DNA from 3 places in the Propioniciclava sp. LT432 genome. Region 1 is predicted to be linked to each of the others. Evidence: predicted binding sites of a transcription regulator. Region 1 holds the regulator's gene; each other region holds the start of a gene.
What was found. The regulator LexA, encoded in region 1, represses DNA repair genes until DNA is damaged. The targets are predictions, from matches to a motif close to TCGAACANNTGTTCGA.
Positions count from the first base shown of each region.

Region 1 (9,642 bases):
TGAGGTTCGTGAACTTCTGGACGTAGGTCTCCAGCGGCACGCCGTACTGCAGCGCGATGGAGATCGCGATCGAGAAGGCGTCCATCACACCTGCGAGGGTCGAGCCCTGCTTGCCCAGCTTCAGGAACAGCTCGCCGAGGCGTCCGTCGTCGTACTGGCTGGAGGTGAGGTAACCCTCCGCGCCACCGACCGTGAAGGACGTCGTGCGCGAGGTGCGCGTCTTCGGCAGGCGCTGCCGGCGGGGGCGGTACTCGACGCGCACCTCGGGCTTCGGGGCCTCCTCGGCCTTCGTCTCGTCCTTCTTCTTGCCGTCGGACAGCGGCTGGCCGACCTTGCAGTTGTCGCGGTAGACCGCGAGCGCCTTCAGGCCCAGCTTCCAACCCTGCAGGTAGACGTCGGCGATGTCCTCGACCGTGGCCGACTCGGGGAGGTTGACCGTCTTCGAGATGGCGCCGGAGAGGAACGGCTGGACGGCGGCCATCATGCGGACGTGGCCCATCGGCTTGATGGAGCGCTCGCCCATGGCGGTGTCAAAGACCTCGTAGTGCCCGGACTTCAGGCCGGGCGCCCCGACGACGTGGCCGTGCTCGGCGATGTAGGCGACGATCGCCTCGGCGACCTCGTCGCGGTAACCGAGGCGCTTGAGCGCACGCGGGATCGTCTGGTTGACGATCTGCATCGACCCGCCTCCGACGAGCTTCTTGAACTTCACCAGGGAGAAGTCGGGCTCGATGCCGGTGGTGTCGCAGTCCATCATGAAGCCGATGGTGCCGGTCGGGGCGAGGAGCGACGCCTGCGCGTTGCGGAAGCCGTTCTTCGCACCCAGCTCGACGACCTGCGCCCACTGCTCGGTGGCGGCCTGGTGGACCGGGCTGTCGCTCGGCTCGACGACCTTGAGGTCGTCGTTGGCGGCCTGGTGCTTGCGCATGACCTTCTGGTGGGCGCTCGCGTTGCGGGCGTAGCCGTTGTACGGACCGACGACGGCGGCGAGCTCGGCGGAGCGACGGTAGGCGGTGGCCGTCATCAGGGACGTGATGGCGGCGGCCAAGGAGCGGCCGCCTTCGGAGTCGTAGCCGCGGCCCATGGCCATCAGCAGCGCGCCCAGGTTGGCGTAGCCGATGCCCAGCTGGCGGTAGTCCTTGGTGGTCTGCGTGATCGCCTCGGTCGGGAAGTCGGCGAACGTGATCGAGATGTCCATCGCGGTGATGATCAGCTCGGACGCCTTGACGAACTTCGCGACGTCGAACGTGTCGTCGTCGTTGAGGAACTTCAGCAGGTTGAGCGACGCCAGGTTGCAGGAGCTGTTGTCGAGGCTCATGTACTCCGAGCAGGGGTTGGACGCCGTGATGCGGCCGGTCTCGGGGTTGGTGTGCCAGGCGTTGATGGTGTCGTCGTACTGGATGCCCGGGTCGGCGCACTCCCACGCGGCCTTGGCCATCTTGTTGAACAGCTCGCGCGCGTCGACCTTCTCGATCACCTCGCCGGTCATGCGGGCGCGCAGGCCGAACGGGGCGCCGTCCTCGACTGCCTTCATGAACTCGTCGTTCACCCGGACGGAGTTGTTGGCGTTCTGGTACTGCACGGACACGATGTCCTTGCCGCCCAGGTCCATGTCGAAGCCTGCGTCGCGCAGGGCGCGGATCTTGTCCTCCTCGCGCGCCTTCGTCTCGATGAACTCCTCGATGTCGGGGTGGTCGACGTCGAGGACGACCATCTTGGCCGCACGACGCGTCGCGCCGCCGGATTTGATGGTGCCCGCCGAGGCGTCCGCACCGCGCATGAACGAGACCGGGCCGGACGCGGTGCCGCCGGAGGACAGCAGCTCCTTGCTCGACCGGATCCGGGAGAGGTTCAGGCCGGCGCCGGAGCCGCCCTTGAAGATGAAGCCCTCCTCCTTGTACCAGTTCAGGATCGACTCCATCGAGTCATCCACGCTCAGGATGAAGCAGGCGCTGACCTGCTGCGGGCTCTTGGTGCCGACGTTGAACCACACCGGGGAGTTGAAGCTGAAGACCTGGTGGAGGAGCATCCAGGTCAGCTCGTGCTCGAAGACCTCGGCGTCGGCGTCCGTGGCGAAGTAGTCGTTCTCGCGGCCGGCCTCGGTGTACTTGCCGACGACGCGGTCGATCAGCTGCCGGAGGCTGTTCTCGCGCTGGGCGGTGCCGAGCGCGCCGCGAAAGTACTTGGTGGTGACGATCGTGGACGCGTTCAGGCTCCAGAAGTCGGGGAACTCGACGTCACGCTGCTCGAAGACGTTCTCGCCCGTCCTCCAGTTGGTCTGGATGACGTCGCGACGCTCCCAGGTGACCTCGTCGTAGGGGTGGACGCCTTCGGTGGTGTACACGCGGTCGATGGTCAGCCCCTTGGGCTTGGCCGCCGGCCGGCGGGGTGCCTGCTTGGTCTCGGTCACTTCTCTCCTCCTGAGGTGATGGTTGTCTGCGCGAACCGCGCGCGGCGGCTGGTTCAGAACAGCTGTTCGGCGGTCTGAGCCGGAACGGCGATCGACTCGTCGCCGGCTCCAGCGGTTCGGAGCCGGGCGATCTCGGCCTCGAAGTCCTCGACCGACTGGTAGTGCTGGTAGACGGACGCGAACCTGAGGTACGCGACGGGGTCCAAATCACGGAGCGGGCCCAGGATGGCGACACCGACGTCGTCGGCGGGGATCTCGGCGCAACCGCTCGCTCGCAGGGTCTCCTCGACCTTCTGGCCGAGCTTGGCGAGGTCGGCCTCCGTGACCGGACGACCCTTGCAGGCCTTCCGGACGCCGGTGACGACCTTCTCGCGCGAGAACGGCTCGATGACGCCGGACCGCTTCACGACCACGAGTTGCATCTGCTCCAGGGTGGTGAACCGCTTGGAACAGGACCGGCACTCGCGGCGACGGCGAATGGAACTACCATCCTCCGCGACACGCGAGTCAAGGACGCGAGAATCGGTGAACCGACAATACGGGCAGTACATCGACCCCACCTCCCCTCGGCAACGCCCCCCGCTGTGGAGGAACATGTGGACGAACCGTGTACATCGTGTGGGTGAACGACCACAAGCTGTGGACGAAAAACAACGATGTAACTACTACATGTAGAGGTTAGGCGCCTCCTGAGCACAAAGCAACCCTGTCCCGGGGTGTCTTCCCAGGACGGCGACCCATTGACACAAAGCGACCAAAGGGCCCCGGTGGTCGCGCTCGGCGACCCCGGGGCCCTCGCCAGTCGTCAACTCGCCGGCTGGGGCGCGGCCAGCGCCACCACCGAGGACGCACCGGCATGCATCGGCTCGTTGCTCACCGCCAGGAACGCCCCGACCAGCGTGGCGACCATGATGCCGACGACCAGAGCCACCAGCAGCACCAGGACGGCGACACCGCGCGGGGTCCACTCCAGCCGGCGCGTGGCACTCGGCGCGGCGAGCGCGACTGCCGGACGCGAGACCTCACAGGCGCGGGCCTGGGCACCCCACCGCTCCTCCGCACGGGCGCTCGCAGGGCGTCCGGTGGCCTGCACGGACGAAGCGGAGCGCGCGGCTCGGATGCGGCGCGAGACCACGTCGGCCCCGGTCGTGTAGTCCAGCAACTCGGCGGTCATGGCTGCTCCTTCTTCGAACATCTGTTCGACCAGTATTATCGAACACTCCTGCGATTGCAAGCACCATTCGCACAGGTGTTCAGCGTTTCGTACGACACCAGAACCGTCCCAGCCGGGTCCGACAATTTCTGCGCACGCCTCCCCCGCACCGCGACAACACCGCGCCGGACACACCCGAACATGTGTTTGAATGATGCGTCGGATTGTCCTACCGTGAGCCCATGGCGACGACGGATGACAAGCGGGGCGGCGGCAAGCGGCCCATCCCCAGGCAGACCCGGCGCGGGCGCCCGACCGATGACGAGATCGCGCGCATCGGCAAGGTCCGCCAACTCCCCGACGGGCCGGAGGATTCTCACGGCCTGACGATCCGACAGCGACTCATCCTCGAGACGATCCGTGAGGCCATCGAGTCCCGCGGCTACCCGCCCACGATCCGCGAGATGGGCGATGCCGTCGGCCTCGCCTCCCCGTCCAGCGTCACCCACCAGCTGAAGGTCCTCGAGGGCAAGGGCTTCCTCACGCGTGATCCCAAGCGTCCCCGCGCCCTGGCGGTGCACCTCCCCGACTCGATGAGGCCCGCCACTCCCGGTTCCCCCGCCCCGGCCGGGGCCGCGCCCCCGGCGTCCGGCTTCGGTGAGGACGTGCACGTCTCCCGATCGGTCGACGTGCCCATGGTCGGGCGCATCGCGGCCGGCGGTCCGATCCTGGCCGAGGAGCACGTCGAGGAGGTGCTGCCGCTGCCGCGCGACCTGGTCGGCGAGGGCACGCTGTTCCTGCTCGAGGTCAAGGGCGACTCGATGATCGACGCCGCGATCTGCGACGGCGACTACGTGGTCGTCCGCCAGCAGCCCGACGCGAACAACGGCGACATCGTCGCGGCGATGATCGACGGCGAGGCGACCGTCAAGACGTTCAAGCGGACCCCGGGCCAGGTGTGGCTGCTCCCCCACAACCAGGCGTACGAGCCCATCGACGGCAACGAGGCAACCATCCTCGGCAAGGTGACCGCGGTCCTGCGCCGCGTCTGACTCCCCGACCGTGGACGGGCTCGGCAACGGCGTCCTCCTCGCGGGCAAGGATCTCCAGCTCATCGACGGGGTCACCCTCATGATGACCTTCGGCGAGCACGCCGCGAACGTGCGGGTTCGCGCTCGGGTGGGAAGCGGTCCTGCTCGCCGCTGTTGCGGTGGTGCTGGGATTGCTGCTCGGGTCGCTGTACGGCTTCGCCGGCGTGGCGGCGCTGCTCGCGGCAGAGGCCGATGTGGTGCCGACGATCCCGTGGCTGCGCCTGGCGCTCATCACGGCGGTGGCGCTGCTGGCCGGCTGGCTGGCGTCCGTCCTGCCATCGATCCGGGCGTCCCGTGTTCCACCGGCGGCCGCCCTCGCGTGGGGTGAGTGAGCCTCACGCGCCGGCGAGGCGCCGCAACGCGTTGACGGCGACCTCGCGGTCGGTCGTCGACCAGAACCCCGGCATGGACGCCCGCAGGTAGCCGCCGTAGCGAGCCGTCCGCAGCCGCGGGTCGAGGACAGCGACCAGGCCACGGTCGGACGTCCGCCGGATGAGGCGTCCGGACCCCTGCGCCAGCAGCAGGGCGGCGTGGCTGGCGGCCACGGCCATGAAGCCGTTGCCGCCGGCGTCCGCCACCGCCTTCTGGCGGGCCTGCATGAGCGGCTCGTCCGGCCGGGGGAACGGGATCTTGTCGATGATGACGAGTTGGCAGGTCTCCCCCGGGACATCCACGCCCTGCCAGAGGCTGAGCGTCCCGAACAGGCACGTGTGGGGTTCGGCGATGAAGCGGCGCGTGAGTTCCGACAGCTGCGCGTCCCCTTGGCACAGGATGGTCATCTTCGGCAGTTCCGCGCGGCAGTGCCGGGCGGCGGCCTCGGCGTTCCGCTGTGAGGCGAACAGTCCCAGCGTGCGGCCACCCGCCGCCCACACGAGTTCGGCGACCTCCGACAGTGCCTCGGGGGTGATGCCCTCGCGGCGCGGGTTGGGCAGGTGCTGAGCGACGTAGAGGATCCCCTGTCGGGCGTAGTCGAAGGGCGAACCCACGTCGAGAGCCCGCCACTCCAACCCGGTGCGCTCCTCCGGTTCGGTGTCGAGCACGCGCTCGTTGCGCCGCAGCCCGACGGACGCCGCGGCCGCCTCGAAGTCACCACCCAGCTTCAACGTGGCCGAGGTGAGGACGGTGGTCGTGTTCGACAGCACCTTCTCGCGCAAGAGGCCCGCGACGTCCAGCGGTGCGACCACGAGCCAGCGACCGAAGCGCTCGCGCTCGCTCACCCAGAGGACGTCCGTGTCCTTCAGCGCTCCCATCGCCTCCGCGATGTCGAAGACCTCCTTGGCGGCGGCCGCGGCCTGCTTCGCGTCGGGGTCCTCCGACTTGAGGGCGCTCACCACCCGCCGCGCCACGTCGCGGATGTGGGCGACGACGGTGAGGACGGGTGAATCCGGGTCTTCGATCCGTTCCAGGCGGGCGTCGGCCAGCACCTTCCCCAACGCGTCCCCCAGGTCCGCGAACTCCACGGCGAGGTCGTCGTCCTCCAAGTGCGTCGTGCAGCGGCGGGACACCCGCTCCAGCTGCTGGGGACTGAGTTCGTGCGAGGCGGCGCCGGTCACGCGTGCCGTCAGTTCGTGTGCCTCGTCGATGACGAGGAGGTCGTGCTCGGGGAGGACGGTGTTGCCGTGCATGGCGTCGATCGCGAGCAGGGCGTGGTTCGTGACGACCAGCTGCGAGCTCCGCGCTGTCTCGCGGGAACGCTCGACGAAGCACTGGTTGAAGAAGGCGCACGTGGTCCCCAGGCACTCGCGCACGGGAATGGAGACCTGAGCCCACGCGGCGGCCGTGTGTGTGGGCGCGTCGTCGCGGTCTCCGGTGCCGTCGGCCTCGAGTTCCTCCTCGACCCACTCGCGCAACGCCAGCACCTCCGCGCCCAGCACGGACGCGGCGTCCGCCCGGCCGGCACGGAGGCCGTCAACAAGATCCTCCCCGCCGAGCAGGGATTCCTGCTCCCGCCCGGTGCCGTCGAGCGCCCGGTGGAGGCAGGCGTAGTTGGTTCGACCCTTCAGGACCGCGTGGGTGATCTCGCCGCCGGTCACCTTGCTCGCCGCCTTGACGGCGGCCGGGATGTCGCTGCTCGCCAGCTGGGCTTGCAGTGCCAAGGTGGCCGTCGCGATGACGACGCGACCCCTCGGGTTCTCCGCCAGGTGGGCCAGCGACGGCGCCAGGTAACCCAGCGACTTGCCGGTGCCCGTCCCAGCCTGGACGAGCAGGTGCTCCTTCTCGACGAACGCGTGGTCGATGGCGCGGGCCATGGCCACCTGACCCTCGCGTGGGGCGCCGCCGATCGCCTCGACAGCGGCGTCGAGGATCTGGTCGGTTCGGCTGGGCACCCGTCCGAGGCTACTTCACCACCGCACCCGCTCGTTCCACCGGCCCGACGGACAACACGCGGACAACACCTCCGATGACGGAAGGACGTCCCCTCCGCCCATCGTCCTGACGCCGAGAAGGAGGAGCCCATGTCCCTGCACCCAACGCCCACCCCGCCCCGCGCGACCAAGCCTGTCCCGTGGACCGATGAATCGCTCGCCGAGCTCGTCGCCGCCGTCAGGGCCGGCGCCGCACTCGAGGAGCTCGCCGCCCAGTTCGGACGAGGCAGTCAGGGCATGAACGCCCGCCTGCGGCTCCTCCTGCCCGTGCAGGAGCGGAAGTGTCCGCTGGATCGTCTCCTGCCGCGCCTACGCGAAGTGCTCGAGGATCCGGACCACGACTGGAGGCAGGTCATGCTCCTCCAGCCGCCGCCGGTTCCGATCGTCCGCCCCGAGTACAAGGGGTTGGCGGGGCTGCTGGACGAGCAGGTCGTGCACGTGGCCGTGGCGGTGTTCGGTGACGCCTGGGCCGACACCGAGTTCGCGGCACAGGTGCACGCCGAGGTCATAGGTCGGCACCTCACGCACCGCGTCGGGAGCGCGCTCATCGCCCGCCTCGTCGCCAAGGGAGTCGACTGGACAGATGCCGAGCAGGCCATCGACAGGCTCTACCCTGCTGCGCTCCACCGTCCCTACGGGATGTGGGGCTCGTACTGAGTGGCGTCCCGTTGGTCCAGAATTCGCCCACGTGTCAGGTGCTGTTCGCCCGGGGTCACCACGAGGTGGCTAGGTTGCGCGACATGACTTCCCGCACCACGCTTCGCGCGCTCACCGCCTCGATCGCGAGCGCTCTCGCCATCAGCATCGGCGCCGCACCGGCCCTCGCCGCCCCCGCCGTCGACCAGGACGTCCGCTTCGCGACGTTCAACGCGTCCCTGAACCGGTCCAACGCCGGCGATCTGGCCGACGACCTGTCCGACCCGAACAACGTGCAGGCCCGCGTGATCGCGGAGATCATCCAGCGGACGCGCCCGGATGTGCTCCTGATCAACGAGTTCGACTACGCGCCGGGCAACGACGAGTTGTTCTCCACCAACTACCTCGAGGTCGGCCAGAACGGCCAGGCGCCGATCCACTACCCGTACTCCTTCATCGCGCCGTCGAACACCGGCGTCCCCACCGACCTCGACCTGGACAACAACGGCGCCGTCGGCGGCCCCAACGACGCTCACGGCTTCGGCTTCTTCCCTGGCCAGTACGGCATGGTCGTGTACAGCAGGTACCCGATCGCAGCCGATGACGTCCGCACCTTCCAGAACTTCGTGTGGGCGGACATGCCCGGCGCGATGTTGCCCGACAACCCCGCCACGCCGGAACCGGCCGACTGGTACTCCGCCGAGGAGCTCGCGGTGCTCCGCCTGTCGTCGAAGTCGCACTGGGACGTGCCCGTCCAGGTCGGCCCCAAGACCGTGCACCTGCTCGCCGCGCACCCGACCCCGCCGACCTTCGACGGCGCCGAGGACCGCAACGGCACCAAGAACCACGACGAGATCCGCTTCTGGGCCGACTACGTGGCCGGCGGCCGGCGGGCGGCCTACATCTACGACGACGAGGGCGTCCGTGGGGGCCTCGCCTCCGGTGAGCGGTTCGTCATCGCCGGCGACTACAACGCCGACCCCAACGACGGCGACTCGACGGCCGGGGCCATCCACCAGCTGCTCGACCACCACCGCATCAACAGCCGCATCACCCCGGCCAGCGACGGCGGCGCCGAGGCGTCCGCGCTTCAGGAGGGGGGCAACGAGACCCACACCGGCGACCCGCGCTTCGACACCGCTGACTTCGCCGACGGGGCCCCCGGCAACCTGCGCGCCGACTACGTGCTGCCGAGCAAGAACCTCCCGGTCACGGACGCCGGCGTGTTCTGGCCGGTCAGCAGCGATCCGCTCTCGTCGTTGACGGGCACCTATCCGTTCCCGTCCAGCGACCACCGCCTGGTCTGGATCGACGCGAAGCTGCCGCACCGCGCCTGAGTCCGTCACTCCTCGGCGGGCTCCGGCTCGCCGAGGAGAAGGGCGCGGTCGCCCTCGGCCCGGGCTCCGCTCAGGTCGACGCCCCGAAGTCGGCCAGTTCGCCCGCGAGGTTCGGATTGACGCGCGCGGTGACGCGCGTGCCCTCGGCAGTGTGTTCGCTGCTGAGGATCTCGCCCGTCCGGTGGATGCGGTCGACCAGGTCGTGCCGGGCGTACGGGATCAGGACGTCCACCTCGACGGCTGGGCGTGGCAGTCGATCCTCGATCCGGTCCCGCAACTCGGCGAGTCCGGCTCCCGTGCGTGCCGAGACGAACACGGCGTCCGGTGCCAGCGTCCGCAGCGGGATCAGGACGGACTCGTCCACGAGGTCGACCTTGTTGAACACGATCTGCTCGGCGACGCCTTGGGCGCCGATGTCGTTCAGCACGGTCCGCACCGCCGTGATCTGTCCGGCCGGGTCCGGGTCGGAGGCGTCCACGACGTGCAGCAGGAGGTCGGCGTCCGCGGACTCCTCCAGCGTCGAACGGAACGCCTCGACCAGGTCGTGGGGCAGGTGGCGGACGAAGCCGACCGTGTCGGTCAACGTGAAGACGCGGCCGTCGGAGGTCTGGGTTCGGCGCGTGGTCGGGTCGAGGGTGGCGAACAGGGC
Region 1 is NZ_JCAKNE010000001.1:56,502-66,143, reverse strand. Features, by position in the region: gene AC5YDV_RS00310 (vitamin B12-dependent ribonucleotide reductase) at 1-2,410, opposite strand, end outside; gene nrdR (transcriptional regulator NrdR) at 2,464-2,961, opposite strand; gene AC5YDV_RS00300 (hypothetical protein) at 3,216-3,584, opposite strand; gene lexA (transcriptional repressor LexA) at 3,806-4,615, shown strand; partial or broken gene AC5YDV_RS00290 (hypothetical protein) at 4,726-4,986, shown strand; gene AC5YDV_RS00285 (ATP-dependent DNA helicase) at 4,990-6,981, opposite strand; gene AC5YDV_RS00280 (hypothetical protein) at 7,111-7,677, shown strand; gene AC5YDV_RS00275 (endonuclease/exonuclease/phosphatase family protein) at 7,761-8,993, shown strand; gene hflX (GTPase HflX) at 9,064-9,642, opposite strand, start outside.

Region 2 (9,642 bases), on a different contig from region 1:
CTCCCGAGCGAGCGCCGCCGGCGCCTCCGCGCGGTTGAGCTGGGACTCCAGGTCGGACGCCCGATAGCTCAGCTCACTCGCCTCGCGTTGCGCCTTCTGCACCGCGAAGGCCTGGTCCTGCAGCACGGTGGTGAGCAACAACATGCCCACCATGCCGCTGACGAACAGTCCGACGACGAGCATGGCGAACGTGGCCGACGACATGCGTCGCGGAGGACTCGTGATGGAACGCAACTGCGGACGGACCTGCCCCGCCGCCTCGCCGAGGCGTCGCGGTGCCTCGCGGATGGTTTGCCAAGCGGTCACGGTGCCTCCAATCGTTCGGTCGCGCGCAGCCGGGCGGACGCCGCGCGGGGGTTCTCCGCCTCCTCGTCGGCGGTGGGACGTTCGGCGCCGCGGGTGAGCAGCCGGAATTTGGCCCGGTGCTCGGCCGGCACGACGGGGAGGCCCCGGGGTGCGGTGTCGGTCGTGGCGGCGGCGAAGGCCTGCTTGACGAGGCGGTCCTCCAGCGAGTGGTACGAGAGCACCGCGAAGCGTCCGCGCGGGGCGAGCGCCTCCAACGCCGCGGGGATGAGCCCTTCGAGCGCCTCGAGTTCTCGGTTGACCTCGATGCGGAGCGCTTGGAACGTCCTCTTGGCGGGGTGGCCGCCGGTGGCGCGCGTGGCCGCGGGGATGGCGTCCGTCAGCACCTGGACGAGGCGCGCGGAGGTGGTGAAGGGCTCCTCGGCGCGGGCGGCGACGATGCGCCGGGCGATGCGGTCGGCGAACCGCTCCTCCCCGTAGGTCCGCAGGATGCGGGCCAACTCGCGCGCGTCGTACGTGTTGAGCACGTCGGCGGCCGTCGGGCCGGACGCCGGCGTCATGCGCATGTCGAGCGGGGCGTCCACCGCGTAGGCGAAGCCGCGCTCACGGCGATCGATCTGGAGGCTGGAGAGGCCGAGGTCGGCGAGGATCGCCTGGACCTTCGGCGTCCCGTCCTCCGCCAGGACGTCCGGCAACTCGTCGTAGACGGCCTCGTAGAGGTTGACGCGGTCACCGAACTCGGACAGTCGCTCCCGGGCGATGGCCAGTGCGTCCGCGTCGCGGTCGATGCCGACCAGGCGCGCCCGGGGGCAGGCCTCGAGGACCAGGCGGGCGTGACCGCCGAGTCCGAGGGTGCAGTCGACGTACGTGCCACCCGACTCGAGGGCGGGGGCGAGGAGTTCGACGATGCGCGCCGCCATGACGGGCACGTGCCCCGTCGGGGTGGCCTGCGCCATGTCCGCCTCCTTCGTCGCTCCCCCACGATGGGGTTTCGAACCGGGAGGGCCACCTGGCACCGGGGAAGTGGTGTCAGGGGGTCCGACCGGGTCGAAGCCTCATCGCGGGGTCCTTCTCACTCGTTGGGGCGGGTTGCCCCACCGGGGAAGATCTCCTCGTCCATGCGGGCGAACTCGTCGTCCTGCGCCGACTGGTACGCCTCCCAGGCGGCGAGGTTCCAGACCTCGACCCGGTTGAACGCACCGATCACGGCGATCTCCTTGTCCAGTCCCGCGTAGTTCCTCAGAACCGGCGGAATCGTCACGCGTCCCTGTCCGTCGGGAACCTCCTGCGAGGCCCCCGCGGCGAACATGCGCTGGAAGTCACGGATCCCCTTCAGGGTCGAGGGCCCGCTCATGGCTGCCTGCGCCTGCCGCTGGAACTCCTCGACGGTGTAGATCGCGAGACAGCGCTCCTGCCCCTTCGCGATCACCAGCCCGTCGCCGAGTTCGTCCCGGAATTTCGCCGGGAGGACGAAGCGACCCTTGTCGTCCACCTTCGGGAAGTGGGTGCCCAAGAACATGGGACCCCTCCCTCCAGCATCCCTCGTCCTCCACTTGGACCCACTTTAACCCACTTCCCCCCACTCAGGGCAATGGACGCCGCCATATTCGTTCGCGTGGGGGCCATCGGGGGCACTGCCGCCCCTCCTGTGCCGGCCTCGAGGCGGCCGGTAGTGTGGGCGCGTGACGATGAACTCCACCGCTGTCGACGTGTCCGAGGTGACCGAGCTGGCCCGGCGGCTGCGTGACTCCGTGGGGTCCGTGATCGAGGGCAAGGCCGAGGCCGTGGACATGGCCCTGGTGGTCCTGCTCGCCGGTGGTCACCTCCTGATCGAGGACGTGCCCGGCGTGGGCAAGACGATGCTGGCCCGCACGTTGGCGAAGTCGATCGACTGCTCCGTGCGCCGCATCCAGTTCACGGCCGACCTGCTGCCCAGCGACATCACCGGCGTGTCGATCTTCAACCCCCAGACGCACGGCTTCGAGTTCAAGCCCGGCGGCGTGTTCGCCAACATCGTGATCGGCGACGAGATCAACCGCGCCTCACCCAAGACCCAGTCCGCCCTGCTGGAGGCGATGGAGGAGGCGCACGTCTCCGTCGACGGCACCACGCATGAGCTCCCGCGCCCGTTCATGGTGTTCGCCACCCAGAACCCGATCGAGATGCAGGGCACCTATCCGCTGCCGGAGGCCCAGCGCGACCGGTTCATGGCAGCCATCTCGATGGGCTACCCCACCCGCGCGGCCGAGATCGACATGCTGGAGCACCACGGGGCGAGCAACCCGCTGGACGCGCTGCGCCCCGTGACGGACGCCGAGGGCATCCTCTCGGCGCGCGCCACGGTGGCGGAGGTCTTCGTCCACGCCGCGCTGAAGGACTACGTGGTGTCCCTGGTCGCGGCCACGCGGGCGTCCGACCAGCTGCGGCTCGGCGCCTCCCCGCGCGCGAGCCTGCAGTTGCTGCGCGCCGCGCGCGCCCGCGCGGCCATGCTGGGCCGCGGCTACGTCATCCCCGAGGACGCCTCGACGCTCGCGGTGCCCGTGCTGGCCCACCGCGTCCTGTTGAGCCATCGCGCCCACACGGCCCAGGCCTCCACCGCGGACGTCGTGTCGTCGCTCGTGGCCGCGGTCCCCGCGCCGCGGCGCACCTAGGGACGGCATGGCCCCGATCCCCCGCCCCACCGTCCGCACCCTCCTCTTCTGGGGGCTGGGTGCGGTCGTCCTGGTGTTCGGGATGTCCCTGGGCAACCAGGACGCCGTCTGGCCCGCCCTGTTCCTGATGCTGCTGCCGGTGGTCACCCTGCTGGCCCTGCTGGTGCTGCGTCCCGCGTTCCGGTTGAGGCGAACGGTCGTTCCGGGCGTGGTCGGCGTCCGCGAGTCGGCCGAGGTACGCATCGTGGCCACCGCCGTGCGCGCCAGCCCGGGCGGGTACGTCATCGCCGAGGACGACCCGGGCGCCCTGCTGGGCGCGCCGCACCATGCGCGCCTGCACGCCGACCACCCGGGTGCCACCACCGAGACCTCCTACACGATCCGGGCGCGCAGGCGCGGGCGACACACACTGGACGGCTTCCGCGTCCGGTTCACCGACGTGCTGGGGTTCTGGGTCCACACCGTCAGGATCGCGCAACCCACGCCGCTGGTCGTCACGCCCGCCGTCGTGGCGCTGCCGGCCAGCAGGGCGGCCGCCTACGGCGTGACCGGGGAGACACCGATCCCCCAGACCGCGGTCTCGGGTCCCGACGATGCCCTGGTCCGCGAGTACCAGGCCCGCGACGACGTCCGGCGCATCCACTGGCCCTCGACCGCCCGGAGCGGGACCTTGATGGTGCGCCGCGAGGAGGCCGCCTGGGATCCCACCGCCTGGGTGCTGCTCGACTCGCGCGCGGCCACCCACCCGGACGCCCGCGGCGAACGCCCCACCTTCGAGTGGCTGGTCTCGGCGGCGGCGTCCATCGGACTCCGGCTGCTGTCGGACGGCTACTCCGTCACGCTCATCGACGCCGAGGGCGTCCGGCACGAGGTGTCGGCGAACCGGGTCGCCGCGTCCGCCGAGTGGCTCGACCCCCTGGTGGACGCCGACGTCACCGCCGTCCAGGACCTCCACGAGGCCACACTGCACATGGCCCAGGCGTCGTCCGAGAACCGCATCGTCGCCCTGCTCGGCGGCCTCGACCGGGGCACCGCCGACCTGCTGGCCGCGACCACGGCGTCCCGCCACGAGCGCACCGCGCTCGTCATGACCCCGGACGCCGACGCCCGGCCCGCCTTCGACGACGGCCGCGCAGTCCTGGTGGACCACGGTTGGGTCGTCCGTGAGGTGGAGGCGACCTCGGACATCGCGCGCGCTTGGGCCCCGGAGGGGGCGGGACGATGAGGATCGAGACGCGGCTCGGATTCGCCCTGGCGGTCGCCTTCTCCCTGCAACTGCTGCCCTGGACGCAGCTGACCCGCCACACGGCGGCCCTGCAGGCGGCGGGGGTCGTCATCGTGCTGGTGCTGGCGACCGGCTGGATCGCGCGACGCCTGCGGTGGCCCTCGACGAGCGTGGCCGTGGCCGAACTCGTGATGGCCGTGGCCGGCACCGTGGGGGCGGTCGCCTGGGCCAACGGCGCCCAACACCTGGAGCGCCTTCCCGCCCTGCTCGGCGAGGGCATCGCCTTCATCCAGAGCAGTTCGGCCCCCCTCTTCCCCCACCCCGGGGCCACCGTGGTCATCGTCATCGGCCCGGCGCTGCTGGCGATCGCGGCGGACGTGCTGGCCATCAGCACCGAGCGACCCGGCGTCGCCGCCATCCCGCTCGTGGCGATGTACCTGGTCATGGCCGTCGGACTCACCACCCCGACCCTGTTCAGCGAGTTCGTCCTGCTGGCGATCGGCATCGTCCTGGTCCTGCTGGCCGCGAGCCCGTGGGGTCGCGCCGACCGTCCGGGTGCCCGCATGGCGGCCCTCCTGACAGCGGCAGCCATGACCGTGGGCGCGCTCGGGGCGACGTGGGCCGTGGCTCGACTGGTCCCGACCTTCCAGCCGCGTCCCACCAACGAGCCGCTCCAGATGACAGACCCGTCGCTGGACCTCAAGCGCAACCTCGTCCAGGGATCGGACGAGGTGGTGATCCGGTACCGGACCGACAGCCCGGGGGGCACCTACCTCAAGCTCGCGACCCTGCCCGCACTGTCGACGGCCGGGTTCGCGCTCTCGGACGTCCGGGTCGCGACGGGCCGGATGCCGGAGCCGCCCGGGTCCCCGCGAGGGACCGTCCGGACGACGTCCGTCGAGATCGGAGACTTCTCCAGCGAGTGGCTCCCCGTCCCCTACGCCCCGACCTCGTTCGAGGCCCCCGGACAGTGGGGCTTCGCCCTGGACACGCTGGACGTGATGGCGCTGGCGGGCAGCGGGCGCACCAGCGCCACCCAGGGGATCAGCTACCAGGTGCGCAGCCTCGAGGTGCGCCCGGACGCCGCCGCGGTCGCCGGCGCCGGGTCGACGGGAGGCCCCAACCGCGACCTCACCCAGAGCCTGCCCGCCGAGGTGCCCGAACGCGTCCGCACGCTGGCGCAGTCCGTGACGGCGGCCGCGCCGACAGCGGGCGCCAAGGCGCAGGCGATCGAGGCGTACCTGCGCTCGCCGGACTTCACCTACTCCACGGCGGTCACGGCCGGCACCGGCGATGGCCTCGCGACGATCGACGACTTCCTGTTCCGGTCACGGACCGGCTACTGCGAGCAGTTCGCCGGGGCCATGGCGATCATGGCGCGGGAGGTGGGCATTCCGACCCGCATGGCCGTGGGCTTCGTCCCGGGCACCCAGGAGGGCGACACCTGGGGTGTGAGCGCGCGGGACCTGCACACGTGGCCCGAGTTGTGGCTGGACGGCCTGGGGTGGGTCGCGTTCGAGCCCACCCCCTCGCGCGGCAGCGCGGGGACCGGCAGCGTCGATGCCCCGCAGCCCGGGGGGACGCCCGGACCGACCGCGGCTCCGGCGACGGCCCAGGAGAGCCCGTCGCCCGCTCCGGCGGACGTCATCCCCACGGAGGAGCCCGCCCCCACGCCCGAGGGGTCGAGCCCTCAGGTGGACCTCGGGGCCTGGGTTCCGGTTCTGCTCGTGGTGCTCGTCGCCGTGGCCGGGGCGGCGGCGCTCCTGGTGCCCCGCATGCTGCGCGCCCGCCGTCGCCGAATGCGGCTGGCCGGCACCGGCGATGCCCGGGCCGACACCTTGGCCGCGTGGGACGAGGTGCGCGAGGTGGTCGCCGACCTGCGACTCCCGTGGCCGGACGGCTCCCCCCGGTTCGCCGCGGAGCGCCTCGTCAGCGCACTGGGCGGCGACGAGACGGCGACGGCGGCACTGCGCGGCCTGGCTGCGGCCACCGAGCGGGCGCTCTACGACCGGAGCGAGAACTTCGACCTGGCGGGTCGGTGGGAGCCCCAGGTGGTCGCCATCACGGCCGCCCTCACGGAGCAGGAGCGCGGACGCACGGGACGGCGTGCGGGAAGCAGCAACGCGCCGCCCCGCAGGGCCGCGCGCTGAGCTCGGTTCGGTTCGTCGAGGAGCAGGTCAGAAGGCGTCGTCGCCTCGTCGCCAAGGATCGTCGATGTGGTCGGTGAACGCGGAGTCCTCGGGCCGTCGACCATGTGACTGCGTCTCCACGACACGCCACGACTTGATGGCGACAACGGTCGACGCCAGCATGATGACGAAACCGACGACGCTGATGATCCACGTGATCTGCATGCCGCCGATGAGGGCGGCCAGACCGACCACGAAGCCCAGCCCCGCGATCGCGGCCCGGCGACGGTGAAGCTTGCGCGTCGTCGTACCACGGAGCGTGTTGGCGAGCTTCGGATCCTCAGCCGCGAGGGCGGCCTCGAGCTGCTCCAGGAGCCGTTGCTCCTTGTCGGACAGTGCCATCGCGCCTCCCTTCCTCGTGGGCGGCACCCCAGTGAGGGATGTGGGACAAGTGTAGGCGCCCACTGACTCAAACGGAACCGGACCGTCTCGTCAACGTGGCCCGCGAGACCGCGTGCGGCCCGAATCGGGCGATGGCGGCATCGGCCGCACGTTCCGCCTCGCGCCACCCTCGATCAGGCTCGTCCAGGGCCGGTTGGGTGGCGACCTGGTCGACGTCCAACACGTGCTCGACCCGGATGCCCACCCGGCGCAGTCGGGGTCGCTCGAGCCGGAACGCGCGCAACAGTCGGAGGGACGCGGCGTACACCTCATTGGTGGCGTCGGTCGGGTAGGGCAAGGTGAGCGACTTCTGGACGGTGCGGAAGTCGGCGAAGCGCAGGCTGAGGGTGACGGTGCGGCCGACGACGCGCGCCATGCGCATGCGCGACGCCACCCGCGCGCTGGTACGGAGCAACTCGGTGCGGACGAGGTCCAGGTCGTCGGTGTCCTTCGAGAACGTCTCCTGGCTGCCGACACTGCGGTCGCTCGGCTCGGTCGCGACGACGCGGCGTCCGTCGATGCCCCACGCGAACTCCCACAACTCCTCCCCGGCGCGCGCCCCGAAGGCCCGCTGCAGGGTGGACTTCGGCGTGTGCGCGACGTCGGCGACCGTGTAGAGGCCCAGCTTGTTGAGCTTCTCGGTGGTGGACGGCCCCACCCCCCAGATCTTCTCGACCGCCTGGGGGTGCAGGAACGGGATCACCTCGCCGGGATGGACGCGGAACAGCCCGTTCGGCTTGGCCTTGTTCGAGGACATCTTGGCGATCAGCTTGGTCGGCGCGATGCCCACCGAGCACGGAATGCCCTGCTCGTCGGCCACCAGCGCCCGGATGAGCTCCCCCACCTCCTCCGGCTCCCCCAGGAGGCGACGCGTTCCGGTGATGTCGAGGAACGCCTCGTCGAGAGAGACCTTCTCGACGTGCGGGGTGATCGTGGAGAAGATCGCGAACACCCCGTCCGAGGCGGCCTCGTAGGCGTCGTAGTCGGGTTTGATGGCGATCGCCTCGGGGCACAGCCGACGCGCCCGGGTCGACGACATGCCCCCCTCGACCCCGAACGCGCGGGCCTCGTAGGACGCCGACAGCACCACCCCGCGGTTGGCGCCCCCGACCCACACCGGCTTGCCCCGCAACTCGGGACGGCGGCGGAGCTCGACGGCCACGTAGAAGGCGTCCATGTCGACGTGGGCGAGGACAGGCACGACACCTCCTAGATTCGAACACCGATTCGAATCACATGCTAGGCCGTGGCTCCGACCCTTCGTCAAGCAGCCCCGCCCACCCCGGCCCGGCCACCCCGGCCCGGATCGCGCCTCACGCGGTCAACGTGACGCCCTCCGCTGGCGCGCGCTCCACGACTGCGGGGACAGCTGTCGCGCGCGTCCGCCCGATCCCGAGCGCTGCCCGCACCTGACCGGCACGGATGAGGAGCCCGGCCACCACGTCATCGATCGCGTTGCGCGTGCCGACGAGGCACCCAACCCGTACAGCGTCAGGACGGCGGTGAACCCGGCGTACAGCCCGAGGGGCGACCCCAGCGTGACCAGGGCCACGAGGGCCACCACCAGGCCCTGGAGCCCCAGCGCCGCCGGGAACAGGATGAAGTACGGCGGGGCGGACACGCGGTCGGCGATCTTGGGCGTCCGCAGGAAGGGTGCCTTCGTCCCGTTGAACGCCTGCTGGAGGGAACGCAATCCGCCCGCGAGGTTCACCGCCACCAGCAGCATGTTGAATCCGTACACGCGGAAGGTGTCACTGGCCCGGTACCCGTTGCGGGCGAGGTCCCCGGCGTGCGTCACCAGGTAGGGGGCTGCCAGGAGGGGCACCAACCACGGCACGACGATCCCGTCCAGGAGGTGGGCGGGGACCAGCAGCATGAGCAGCAGTCCCGTGGCCGTGACCGGCATCGAGGTGAGGTAGTGGAACTGGAGCAGCAGCCCGGGCAGCGGGGTGCGCTCGCCGCGCCGCGCACGCGTGCGCAACAACTCGCCCAGCTTGGGGAGGATGATGAGCCCGCCGTTGGCCCACCGCCGCCGCTGGATGACGAGCGAGCCGAAGTCGGGCGGCGTGGCGCTGTAGGCCAGCCGCTCCGGGAGGTTGTGCAGCGACCAGCCCTGGACGAGCAGGTCAAGGCTCGACTCGGTGTCCTCGATCACGGTCCGGTCCTGGATGTACCGGGTGATGGGGTGCCCGTCCTCCAGCGTCGTGGTGGCGATGGCGTCCAGCGCCTCCCTGCGCAGCACCGCGTTGGCGCCGACCCAGAAGGTGGCCCCGTAGTGGGTCATGCCTTGGTGCAGGAGGTACTGGATGTCGGTGGTCGCCCCGGCGATCCGTTCGAGCTCGCTGGTGGCACCGGGGAAGGCGGAATAGGGCGTCTGCGCGACCCCTACACGTCGGTTGGCCGGCTGCTCCATGAAGTGCACCAGGCGCAGGGCGTAGTCGGGCAGGAGGACGCTGTCGGCGTCCAGGGTGAGCACGTAGTCGGACGTCGGGAACCGCCGGTCGCCGAGCTGCCCACCCATGACGCTGAGGTAGGAGTTCAGGTTCATCGCCTTGTTCGGCTCGTGCGAGAGGTGCGCGTACGCCTTGCGCTCGAAGGAGGTGACCCGGACCGAGAGGGTGTCGACCAGCCGGGTGTACAGCGACGCCACGGCCTCGCGCGACACCGTGCCGCCCGAGGCGACGGACGCGGTGCGCTCGGCCTCCGCCTCGTACTCCCGGGCCAGCGCGAGCAGCACGTCGTCCGCGAACAGGCGATCACCGTGGTCGCCCGCCCGCCACTCCACCGCCCAGTTCCGCAGCGCGGACGCCACGGCCGCCAAGCAGTCACTGACGGCGCACAGGTCGCCCGTCCTCGCCGCACCGGTCGGGCCACCCTCCAGGAACCGGCCGTA
Region 2 is NZ_JCAKNE010000004.1:60,469-70,110, forward strand. Features, by position in the region: gene ftsL (cell division protein FtsL) at 1-306, opposite strand, end outside; gene rsmH (16S rRNA (cytosine(1402)-N(4))-methyltransferase RsmH) at 303-1,259, opposite strand; gene mraZ (division/cell wall cluster transcriptional repressor MraZ) at 1,376-1,822, opposite strand; gene AC5YDV_RS03030 (AAA family ATPase) at 1,992-2,954, shown strand; gene AC5YDV_RS03035 (DUF58 domain-containing protein) at 2,962-4,179, shown strand; gene AC5YDV_RS03040 (transglutaminase TgpA family protein) at 4,176-6,329, shown strand; gene AC5YDV_RS03045 (SCO2097 family morphological protein) at 6,357-6,710, opposite strand; gene dinB (DNA polymerase IV) at 6,778-7,950, opposite strand; gene AC5YDV_RS03055 (glycosyltransferase family 2 protein) at 8,071-9,642, opposite strand, start outside.
Region 2: the regulator LexA is predicted to act here: its motif matches at 7,965-7,980, upstream of dinB (DNA polymerase IV).

Region 3 (9,642 bases), on a different contig from region 1:
CCCCATCACCGAATACCCCGACGGATCGTATCTGTCCGTCCTTTTGGCGCCCGCACGTCAAAGCGCAGTGAGGCAATCCTCCCGCGTCCATGGGCGCGATAACAAGCGGGCCGAGCATCAGTGGCTACTCGATAACGGTACCGCTTGCCGGGTCGTCGAATACACAATCGAGGGGTCTTCGGCGACGTACCGCATTATCACCACTCTCTTGGACCACGACCGCTATCCCGCCGATGAAATCGCCGCCCTCTATCACGAACGTTGGGAAATCGAGAACGTCTTTGATGAGATCGAGGTCCACCAGATCGCGCATGGCCGGGTCCTACGGTCTCGCTCACCCGAACTTGTCAAACAAGAGATCTGGGGACTCCTCCTGGCGCACTACGCGATCCGAAAACTTGTGCATAACGCTTCCGACCTCGCCGAGATCGACCCCGACCGATTATCGTTCGTTCGCGCTCTCAGAATCATCCGACGCCACATTTCCAGCGGCGCGGAACTTTCCCCCCTCGATCCTGAATGAAATAGTCGACGAACTCGTAACGCACCCGAATCCTCCCCGACGACACAGGAGCTACCCGCGGGTCGTCAAGCGACACTTCGCCGCCTACCACAACACAAAACGTGCACAACACCGCGGAATAAAGCAGGAACACCTACCACGAATCCACACTCGCCAGCCCCAGCTAACTTAACGGCATTGCGATGTGGTGCGCGTCGCACTGGCTGTCGGGGGCGGTGCACCGCGGGAAGGTGCACCCGCCGTCGCGCACGCTCAGCGCCCGCCGAATCGCCGTCGTCACCAGCCGTTGGGTGCGGCCGACGTCCAACACCTCGGAATGCTCGCCGAGCAGGACCGGCAGGAGGTCCGCGTCGCAGCACAGCCGGCGCAGTCACCGGCACTGATCTGCTGCCCCGACGACAGGACGCCCGCCTGCTCGGCCCGCTCGCGCAGGTCGGCCTCCCGCATGGTCACCACCACGCGGGGCCGATCGCCGGCGATGCGCGGCACCGAGCCGCCGTTCTCGGCCTGGCGCACGAGCATCAGCAGGGCGTCGGCGCGGCGCTGCTCCGGCGTCCGGGTCTCGGCAAGGGGATCACGCCGATCCGCGGCCCGGTCTCGGCCGGCCCGGCGATCCTCCACGAGCGCCTCGATCATCCGCACGAATCCGGCGGCGTCCGCGTCGGGAAGGCTCCCCCGGAAGGTCACCGCCCCGTCACCGTCCGAGTGGAACGCCAGCGACCGCCGCGACCGAGCCCGCTTCGCCTGGGCCTGAAGCCGGCTCTGCTCGGCTTCGGGCGAGGGGACGGCCTCGGGGGCGACCTCGGCGAGCACCCCCTTCACCAGCGAGGGCACCCGATTCGCCGGCTCGCGCGCGGCACGCTCGACCAGCAGGCGCTGGGCCCGCTCGCGTTGGGCCTCGTCCAAGCCTTCGGGCAACGCGTCCACCCCCTTGGCGACCGCCCGCGCCTGCCTGACGCCGAGGCGTCCGGAGAGGGCGGCGTCCGCCACGATCGGGTGCCGGCTCACGTCGGCCGCCGCGAACAGCTCTCCGGCCGCCTCGCGGCTCGTGCTGGCCCCGTCGAGGGAGGGCCAACTCGTCGTCGGCGTGCCTGTTGCCGCGAGGGAGGAGCCCGCGGCGTCCGCCTCGGCGAGCAGGACGGCGGCCAAGGCGTCCATGCGGTCGGCCAGCACGCGCGCCCGGCGCACCAGCGCCAACCGCGCCGCCGCCGGCACCCCGGACCGGGAGGCGCCGGCGAGCGAGTCGAGCGCCTGCTCGACCGCCGCGAGGGCCAGCCCGGTGAGTTCGTCCATGCCCCCAACCTAAGGGCAGCCCCCGACAGAATCGAACAGAAGAACGAAATTGTGGAAAACTTCCTCCAAGCCCGTTAGCACTCGGGTTGAACGAGTGCCAACGCGTGGATAGAGTCGTGGTTGGCACTCGACCATCGAGTCTGCCAGCCCAAGGCGGCACCGCGACGACGTCCTGGGCGGGCATCGAAGGATTCCACCAAGGGTCCCCACCTGAGGGCCCGTACGTACGAAGAAAGGGCACCATCGTGGCCGTCACGATCAAGCCGCTCGAGGACCGCGTCCTCGTCCAGCCCCTGGAGGCAGAGACCACCACCGCCTCGGGCCTGGTCATTCCCGACACCGCCAAGGAGAAGCCGCAGGAGGGCAGGGTCGTGGCGACCGGCCCCGGCCGCATCGACGACAAGGGCAACCGCGTCCCGCTCGACGTCGCCGAGGGCGACGTCGTCATCTTCTCCAAGTACGGCGGCACCGAGGTCAAGTACGACGGCCAGGAGTACCTGCTCCTGAACGCCCGCGACATCCTCGCCGTCGTCTCCAAGTAAGGACACAACAAATGGCAAAAATCCTTCAGTTTGACGAGGAAGCGCGTCGCTCGCTCGAGCGTGGCGTCGACGCCCTCGCCAACGCCGTGAAGGTGACGCTCGGCCCCAAGGGCCGTTACGTGGTGCTCGACAAGAAGTGGGGCGCCCCGACGATCACCAACGACGGCGTCACCGTCGCCAAGGAGGTCGAGCTCACCGACCCCTACGAGAACCTCGGCGCCCAACTCGCGAAGGAGGTCGCCACCAAGACGAACGACGTCGCCGGTGACGGCACCACCACCGCGACCGTCCTCGCCCAGGCACTCGTCCACGAGGGCCTCCGCGCTGTCGCCGCCGGCACGAACCCGGTCGGCATCAAGCGGGGCATCGAGGCGGCCGTCGAGGCCGTCAACACCGCGCTGGCCGACGCGGCCAAGCCGGTCGAGACCGCCTCCGACATGGCGTCCATCGCGACCATCTCGAGCCGCGACTCCGAGATCGGCGAGCTCATCGCCGACGCGTTCGACAAGGTCGGCAAGGACGGCGTCATCACCGTCGACGAGTCCAACACGCTGGGCACCGAGCTCGAGTTCACCGAGGGCATGCAGTTCGACAAGGGCTACCTGTCGCCCTACATGGTCACGGATGCCGAGCGCATGGAGGCCGTGCTGGAGAACCCGTACATCCTCATCAACTCGGGCAAGATCAGCTCGATGAACGACCTGCTCCCGCTGCTGGAGAAGGTCATCGGCGCCAACGGCACCCTGTTCATCGTGGCCGAGGACGTGGACGGCGAGGCCCTGTCGACCCTCGTGGTCAACAAGATCCGTGGCACCTTCACCTCGGTGGCCGTCAAGGCCCCCGCGTTCGGTGACCGCCGCAAGGCCATGCTCGAGGACATCGCGATCCTCACCGGTGGCCAGGTCGTCGCCGCCGAGGTCGGCCTCAAGCTCGACCAGGTCGGCCTCGAGGTGCTCGGCCGCGCCCGTCGCGTCGTCGTCACCAAGGACAACACGACCATCGTCGACGGCGCCGGTTCGGCCGAGGCCGTTGCCGGTCGTGTCGAGCAGCTGCGTGCCGAGATCGCCCGCACCGATTCGGACTGGGACCGCGAGAAGCTCTCCGAGCGTGTCGCGAAGCTCGCCGGTGGCGTGTGCGTGATCAAGGTCGGCGCCGCGACCGAGGTCGAGATGAAGGAGAAGAAGCACCGCATCGAGGACGCCGTGAGCGCCACCCGTGCGGCCATCGAGGAGGGCATCGTCGCCGGTGGCGGCTCCGCGCTCATCCATGCTGCTTCCGTCCTGTCCGACGGCCTGGGCAAGACCGGTGACGAACTCGCCGGCGTCCGGATCGTCGAGAAGGCCCTCGTCGAGCCGCTGCGCTGGATCGCCGAGAACGGTGGCGAGGCCGGTTACGTGGTCGTGGCGAAGGTCAAGGAGCTCGGTGCGGGCTACGGCTGGAACGGTGCGACCGGCGAGTACGGCGACCTGGTCGCCGCCGGCGTCATCGACCCGGTGAAGGTGACCCGTTCCGCGCTGTCCAACGCGGCGTCCATCGCGGCGCTCCTGCTCACCACCGAGACCCTCGTGGTCGAGAAGCCGGAGGACTCCGAGGACGACCACGGCCACAGCCACTGAGTCGCCCTGACGGCTTCCGTCGAAGGCGTTCGAGGCCCCCACGCACGGCGTGGGGGCCTCGATCCTTTCCGCGAGCGCGTAGCCTCGGAGGCATTGACCAACCGTGCGGGGAAGGGGCGGGATGAGGCAGCGGATCCTCGTGGTCGACGACGAGGACAGCATTCGGGAGGTGCTCGTCGCGTACCTCACCAACGATGCGTTCGAGGTCGCCGAGGCGTCCACCGGGTCGGACGCGCTGGCGCTGCTGGCGGCGGACCCCGCCATCGACCTCGTCCTGCTCGACGTCGGGCTGCCCGACCTGGGCGGCCTGGAGGTGCTCGGGCGCATCCGGACGACCTCCCAGGTTCCCGTCATCCTCGTCACGGCACGTGACGCGGAGGTCGACAAGCTGGTCGGGCTCAGCGTGGGGGCAGACGACTACGTGACCAAGCCGTTCAGCCCCCGCGAAGTGGTGGCCCGCGTCCGCACGGTGCTGCGCCGCGTCGCCCCCGCCGAACCGGAGGCGCCGCAGGATCCCTCCCTGACCTTCGGCGACCTGCGCATCGATCCCCGCGCCCGCGCGATCACCGTGGCGGGCCGCCCCGTCGAGCTGTCCGCCCTGGAGTTCGACCTGCTGCTGGCGCTCGCCCAGGACCCCGGTCGGGTGTTCTCGCGGGCCCAACTGCTGGAGAAGGTCTGGGGCTACGACTTCTACGGCGACGAGCGTGTCGTGGACGTCCACATCCGGAGCATGCGCGCAGCCCTCGGGGATGACGCCGCCCACCCCCGCTACCTGGGCACCGTCCGGGGGGTCGGCTACAAGTTCCTGCCGAGGCGGTCATGAGGCGCTTCCCGGTCCGCCTGGTCCTGAGCCACGCGGCCGTGGCGCTGGTCGCCGCCCTCACCACCTTTCTCGTCGTGCGCTGGCTGGCGCCCGGGTTGTTCGACGCCTCGCTCCGACGCGCCCAGGCCGGCGCGCGAGGACCCGGTGCCAGCGGCGGGATGGGCCTGCGTGAGGACTTCGCCCTGGCCGTGGACCAGGCCCTGCTGGCGGGCGCGGCCGCGGGTGTCGTCGTCGCGGCCGCCCTGGGCGTCGTCGTGGCGCTCCGGCTGGGTCGCTCCCTGCGCCTCATGGGGGAGGCCACGCGGCGCATGGCGGCCGGCGACTACGACGTCCGCGTCCGCCGCCCCGTCGAGACCGAACTGGCCCGCCTGTCGGACGACATCAACACCCTCGGCGCGACGCTGGCCGAGACCGAGTCGCGGCGCACCCGCCTGCTCGGTGAGGTGGCCCACGAGATGCGCACGCCGCTGACCGTGATCGACGGCTACGTCGAGGGCATGATCGACGGCGTGCTGACCACGGACGCCGAGCGCCTGGGCCGGCTCGAGGTCGAGACGCGCCGGCTGCGCCGCCTCTCGGACGACCTGTCGGCACTCTCCCGGGTCGAGGAGGACCGGCTCGCCGTACAGCGGGCACGCCTCGACCTGCGCACCGTCGCCTCGGACGCCGCCGAGCGACTGCGCCCGCAGGCCGAGGACAGCGGGCTCGTCCTCAGCGTCCGGCCCGGCGCCGACCCCCTGCCGGTCGACGCCGACGCGGACCGCCTGGCCCAGGTGGTCACCAACCTGGTGGGCAACGCGATCAGGGCCACAGGCCCGGGCGGGAGCGTGACCGTGTCGTGTCGCGCCGAGGACGGTAGGGCGCTGTTGATCGTCGAGGACTCCGGCGAGGGGATCGCCGAGCAGGACCTCGAGCGGGTGTTCGAACGGTTCTACCGCGTGCCGGGCCGCCGGGGGCCACGGGGCGAGTCCGGTTCGGGGATCGGCCTGACCATCGCGCGCGCGATCGCGCGCCTGCACGGGGGCGAGCTCACGGCGTCCAGCCCGGGGCTCGGGGGAGGCGCGACCTTCACCCTCGCGCTACCGATGCCCCGGCGCTGAGCGGCGTCACCGCTCCGGCACCGCGCCGCGGACGACCTCACGGAAGGAGCTCAGCTCGAACCCGGGCACGAGCTCCTCGAGGTCCTTGAACTTGGTGCCGGCCGACACGTCGGCCCCCTCGGGGGCCCCGACCAGCGTGATGAGGTCGTCCACCGGCATGCCGAGGCCGTCCGCCGCCTGCTGCAGGGTCATCCAGCCCTTGAGGTCGTCGGCGGTGAGGTTCTGCTCGGCCACGACCATCTGGCGTCCGGACGTCACCCACTGGCCGGTGGCCTGGGCGATCCCGACACCCCCGAACATGATCGCCAGGAAGATCAGCGGGGCGATCCAGCGCAGGCGCAGCGAGCTCATCGCCGGCCTCCCGTCGCTCCGGTGCGGACCGGGGCCCCGAGCAACACGGGGCCGCTCACCTGGAGTGCTCCCTTGACGGGGCACGTGGTGACGCAGTCCATGCAGCCGATGCAGTCGGTGCTGACCTTCGGCGACGACTTCGACACGGTGAGGCCGACCGGGCAGGGGCGGTCGCACAGCGTGCAGTCGGTGCAGGTGGACGCCGACCGGCGGATCCGCAGGAAGCTCAGGTGGCCGACCACCGAGAACACCGCGCCCAGCGGGCACAGGTACCGGCACCAGAACCGGTCGACCACCACGGACGCGGCCAGCACGACCGCGACGATCGTCAGGCCCACCGCGCTCGCCTCGCCGATGTTGAACAGCCACTGGAGGCCGAAGGCCTGCACGTAGGGGTCGTAGTCGGCGAACCACAGCTTCGCCGTCGTCACGCTGAAGTAGATGACCACACCCAGGACGACGAAGCGGCCCCAGCGCATCACCCTGTCGACGCGGGCGGGCGGTTCCCAGGCCTTCAGGCCGAGGCGTCGCCGCACCCAGCTCAGGCCGTCCTGGATCGCGCCCCACGGGCAGATCCAGCCGCAGAACACGTTGCCGACCAGCAGGGTGGCGGCCAGGACGGCCAGCCCGAGGACGATGTTGGAGGGGTGCGTCTTGGAGATGAACTGGCCCGTGGTCACGAGGGTGACCAGGGTCTCCACCGCGCCGAAGGGGCACAGGGCGTCCACCGAGGGTTGACCGGCGTCCTCGTTGAGGCTGTGGCGGGCGGCCGCGACCAGGATGAACGCGCTGATGGCGAGTTGGGTGGCGGCCCGCGCCAGGCGGAGGTTGCGGATGCCCCGGGTGCGGCGCTGGGCCTTGGTCAGGCCCTTGTGTGGGCGGCTCGTGGTCGTCATGGCCGTCACGCTAGGGACGGCGGATGTGGCGCCCGTGGAGCGTGTGTGAAGCGTGTGTGAAATCCCCCCGCCCGGCGCAAGGGTGGCGCGCCGGGCTGGGGGAGAGCGTCCAGCTCCTCGTGGGGGCCTCGCGCTTGGTGGTGTTCATTTCACCAAACGGTGGACTTCCTGCACAATCAACATCACGCACGCTGGTCAATCTGATCAACTCAGCCCGGGCAGGGGTGGTCGGGTTGGTCAGGACGACCGAGGAGGTCCCATGAACCGGCTCGACGACATCGACCGTCGCCTCTTGCTCGAACTCGACCGAGATCCGCGCATGACCGTCCTCATGCTGGCGCAGCGCACCGGGCTCGCCCGCGGGACCGTGCAGAACCGTCTGGAGCGCTACCGCACCGAGGGCGTCCTGCGCCTGACGAGCACGCTCGTCCCTCCGTCGGCGCTGGGCTACGGGCTCCACGCGACGGTGTCGGCGGAACTCGACCAGCACCAGTTGGACGAGGCGGTCGCCGCGCTCCGACGGGTACCCGAGGTGCTGGAGTGCCACGCGCCGGCCGGCGACATCGACCTGTTGTGCCACGTTGTGGCCCGCGATCCCGACGACCTCTACCGTGTCGCCGAGGAGATCCGCCTGTGCCCCGGGATCCTGCGCACGTCCACGAGCGTCTACCTTCGCGAGGTGATCCCCTACCGTGTACGGCCCTTGCTGCACCGCGGCACGACGACGGCCGGGCCATCCCGCCGGGACGGGGGCCGGGGATGACCGCTGGGCGCGTCCTGGTCGGGCCTTCACTAGGCTGACCCGGTGACCGAGCGCCGATCCGTCCCCACCCTGACGAGCCCCCGGCCGAGCATTCCGTGGGGGGCCGCCGCACTGGTCGGCATGCTGGCGAGCACCCTCGTCGCGTGGGGATCGGCCCATCCGGAGTTCTCCTTCAACACCCGAGGGTGGCTCGAACCCTGGGTCATGGCCGTCGGCACAGCGTTGCCCATGCCGTGGAACCGGGTGGTGATCGTGCTCGGCTGCGTAGCCCTGAGCGTGCTGTGGTGGTTCCTGCGCCCGCACGCGGGGCGGGCCGCCATCGCCCGGCCCGGCCTGTTGCTCGCGGTGTGGTCGCTGCCGCTCCTGCTCGCCCCGCCCGTCCTGTCGGGCGACGCCGTGCTGTACGCCGACTCGGGCTGGATCGAGAACCAGGGTGGTTCGGTCTACGCCGACGGCCTCGGCAGTGCGGGCGGTCCCTTCGCGCCGTCCGTGGACGCGCTGTGGCGGGGGACCGGCGTCGCCTACCCACCGCTCACCCTCTTGGTCAACCAGGCCGTCGTCGCGCTCACCGGCAACGACGACTACTGGTCGTTCGTGGCCATGCGACTGCCGGCCATCCTCGGCGTGGCCGTCATCGCCTTCACCGTTCCGCGGATCGCGGAGCAACTGCGTCCGCTCGGGTTGCTCCGCGGTCGCGGGGGCGAGGAGCGGCAGGCCGCGTTCGACGCGGAGCCGGAGGGGCTCGCCGCCGACCGTGCGCTCTGGTGGGGGCTGCTGAACCCGCTGCTGCTGGTCCACTTCATCGGCGGGGCGCACAACGACGCGCTCATGGTGGGGGCGTCGCTGCTGGCGATCTGGGTGACCGTCATCGGCGTCCGGTCCGGGGGGGCCAGTCGCACCGCGCTGCTGTGGGTCCTGGCGCCCGTCCTCGTCGGCGTCGCGATGGCGTTGAAGCAGCAGGGCGGGCTCACCGTCCTCGCCGTGGCGGGGCTGCCGGTCATCGCCCAGTTGCGCGCGCTCCCGCCGGGGCGCCGACTGTGGACGTACGGCGTCCGGACGGCGGGGGTGACCGTCCTCGCCGTGGTCGCCTTCGTCCTCATCAGTCTCGCCTCGGGCAAGGGGTTCGGCTGGACGGCCTGGCTCACCCTGATGGGCGCCGCCGGCACACCCGCCCCGTTCGCGATCCTCGGCCAGTTCGGCGGCGACCTGCTCGCCTGGCTGGGGCACGACCCGTCCCTCTTCAGGCTCGTCGTCGGGATGGCGTCCAACGTCACGTTGCTCGCCGTCCTGGGCTGGGTGGTCGTCCACTTCAGTGACCGCCCGGTGTCGGCCATCGGCTGGGGCTCGCTCGCGGTCGCGATCCTGGGTCAGGCCATGCACCCGTGGTACATCCCGTGGAGCCTCGCCCTGCTGGGGCTGGTGCCCCTGACCACACGACAACGCCGCTGGGTTGCGGGCTTCGTGCTGGCCTTCCTGGTGTGGAACTCCATCCAGACGGTCGTGTGGCATGGGGACCACTAGACTCGGGCCATGCGCGTCGCGGTGACATCAGGGCGGCTCGGGGGAGCCTTGGCCGCCGGGCTGTCGGCCGGCGGGCACGACGTCCTCAAGCTGGTCGAACGCGCGCCCCGCGGAGCGGACGAGCGCCGCTGGGATCCCTCGGCGGGCCGCATCGAGAGCCCCGGCCTGTCCGACGTGGACGCCGTCGTCAACCTCTTCGAAACCGAACTCTGGC
Region 3 is NZ_JCAKNE010000013.1:883-10,524, forward strand. Features, by position in the region: gene AC5YDV_RS08565 (IS4 family transposase) at 1-523, shown strand, start outside; gene AC5YDV_RS08570 (DUF222 domain-containing protein) at 800-1,816, opposite strand; gene groES (co-chaperone GroES) at 2,062-2,358, shown strand; gene groL (chaperonin GroEL) at 2,370-3,974, shown strand; gene AC5YDV_RS08585 (response regulator) at 4,096-4,797, shown strand; gene AC5YDV_RS08590 (sensor histidine kinase) at 4,794-5,897, shown strand; gene AC5YDV_RS08595 (hypothetical protein) at 5,904-6,248, opposite strand; gene AC5YDV_RS08600 (4Fe-4S binding protein) at 6,245-7,144, opposite strand; gene AC5YDV_RS08605 (Lrp/AsnC family transcriptional regulator) at 7,404-7,907, shown strand; gene mptB (polyprenol phosphomannose-dependent alpha 1,6 mannosyltransferase MptB) at 7,950-9,428, shown strand; gene AC5YDV_RS08615 (DUF1731 domain-containing protein) at 9,438-9,642, shown strand, end outside.
Region 3: the regulator LexA is predicted to act here: its motif matches at 1,848-1,863, upstream of AC5YDV_RS08570 (DUF222 domain-containing protein).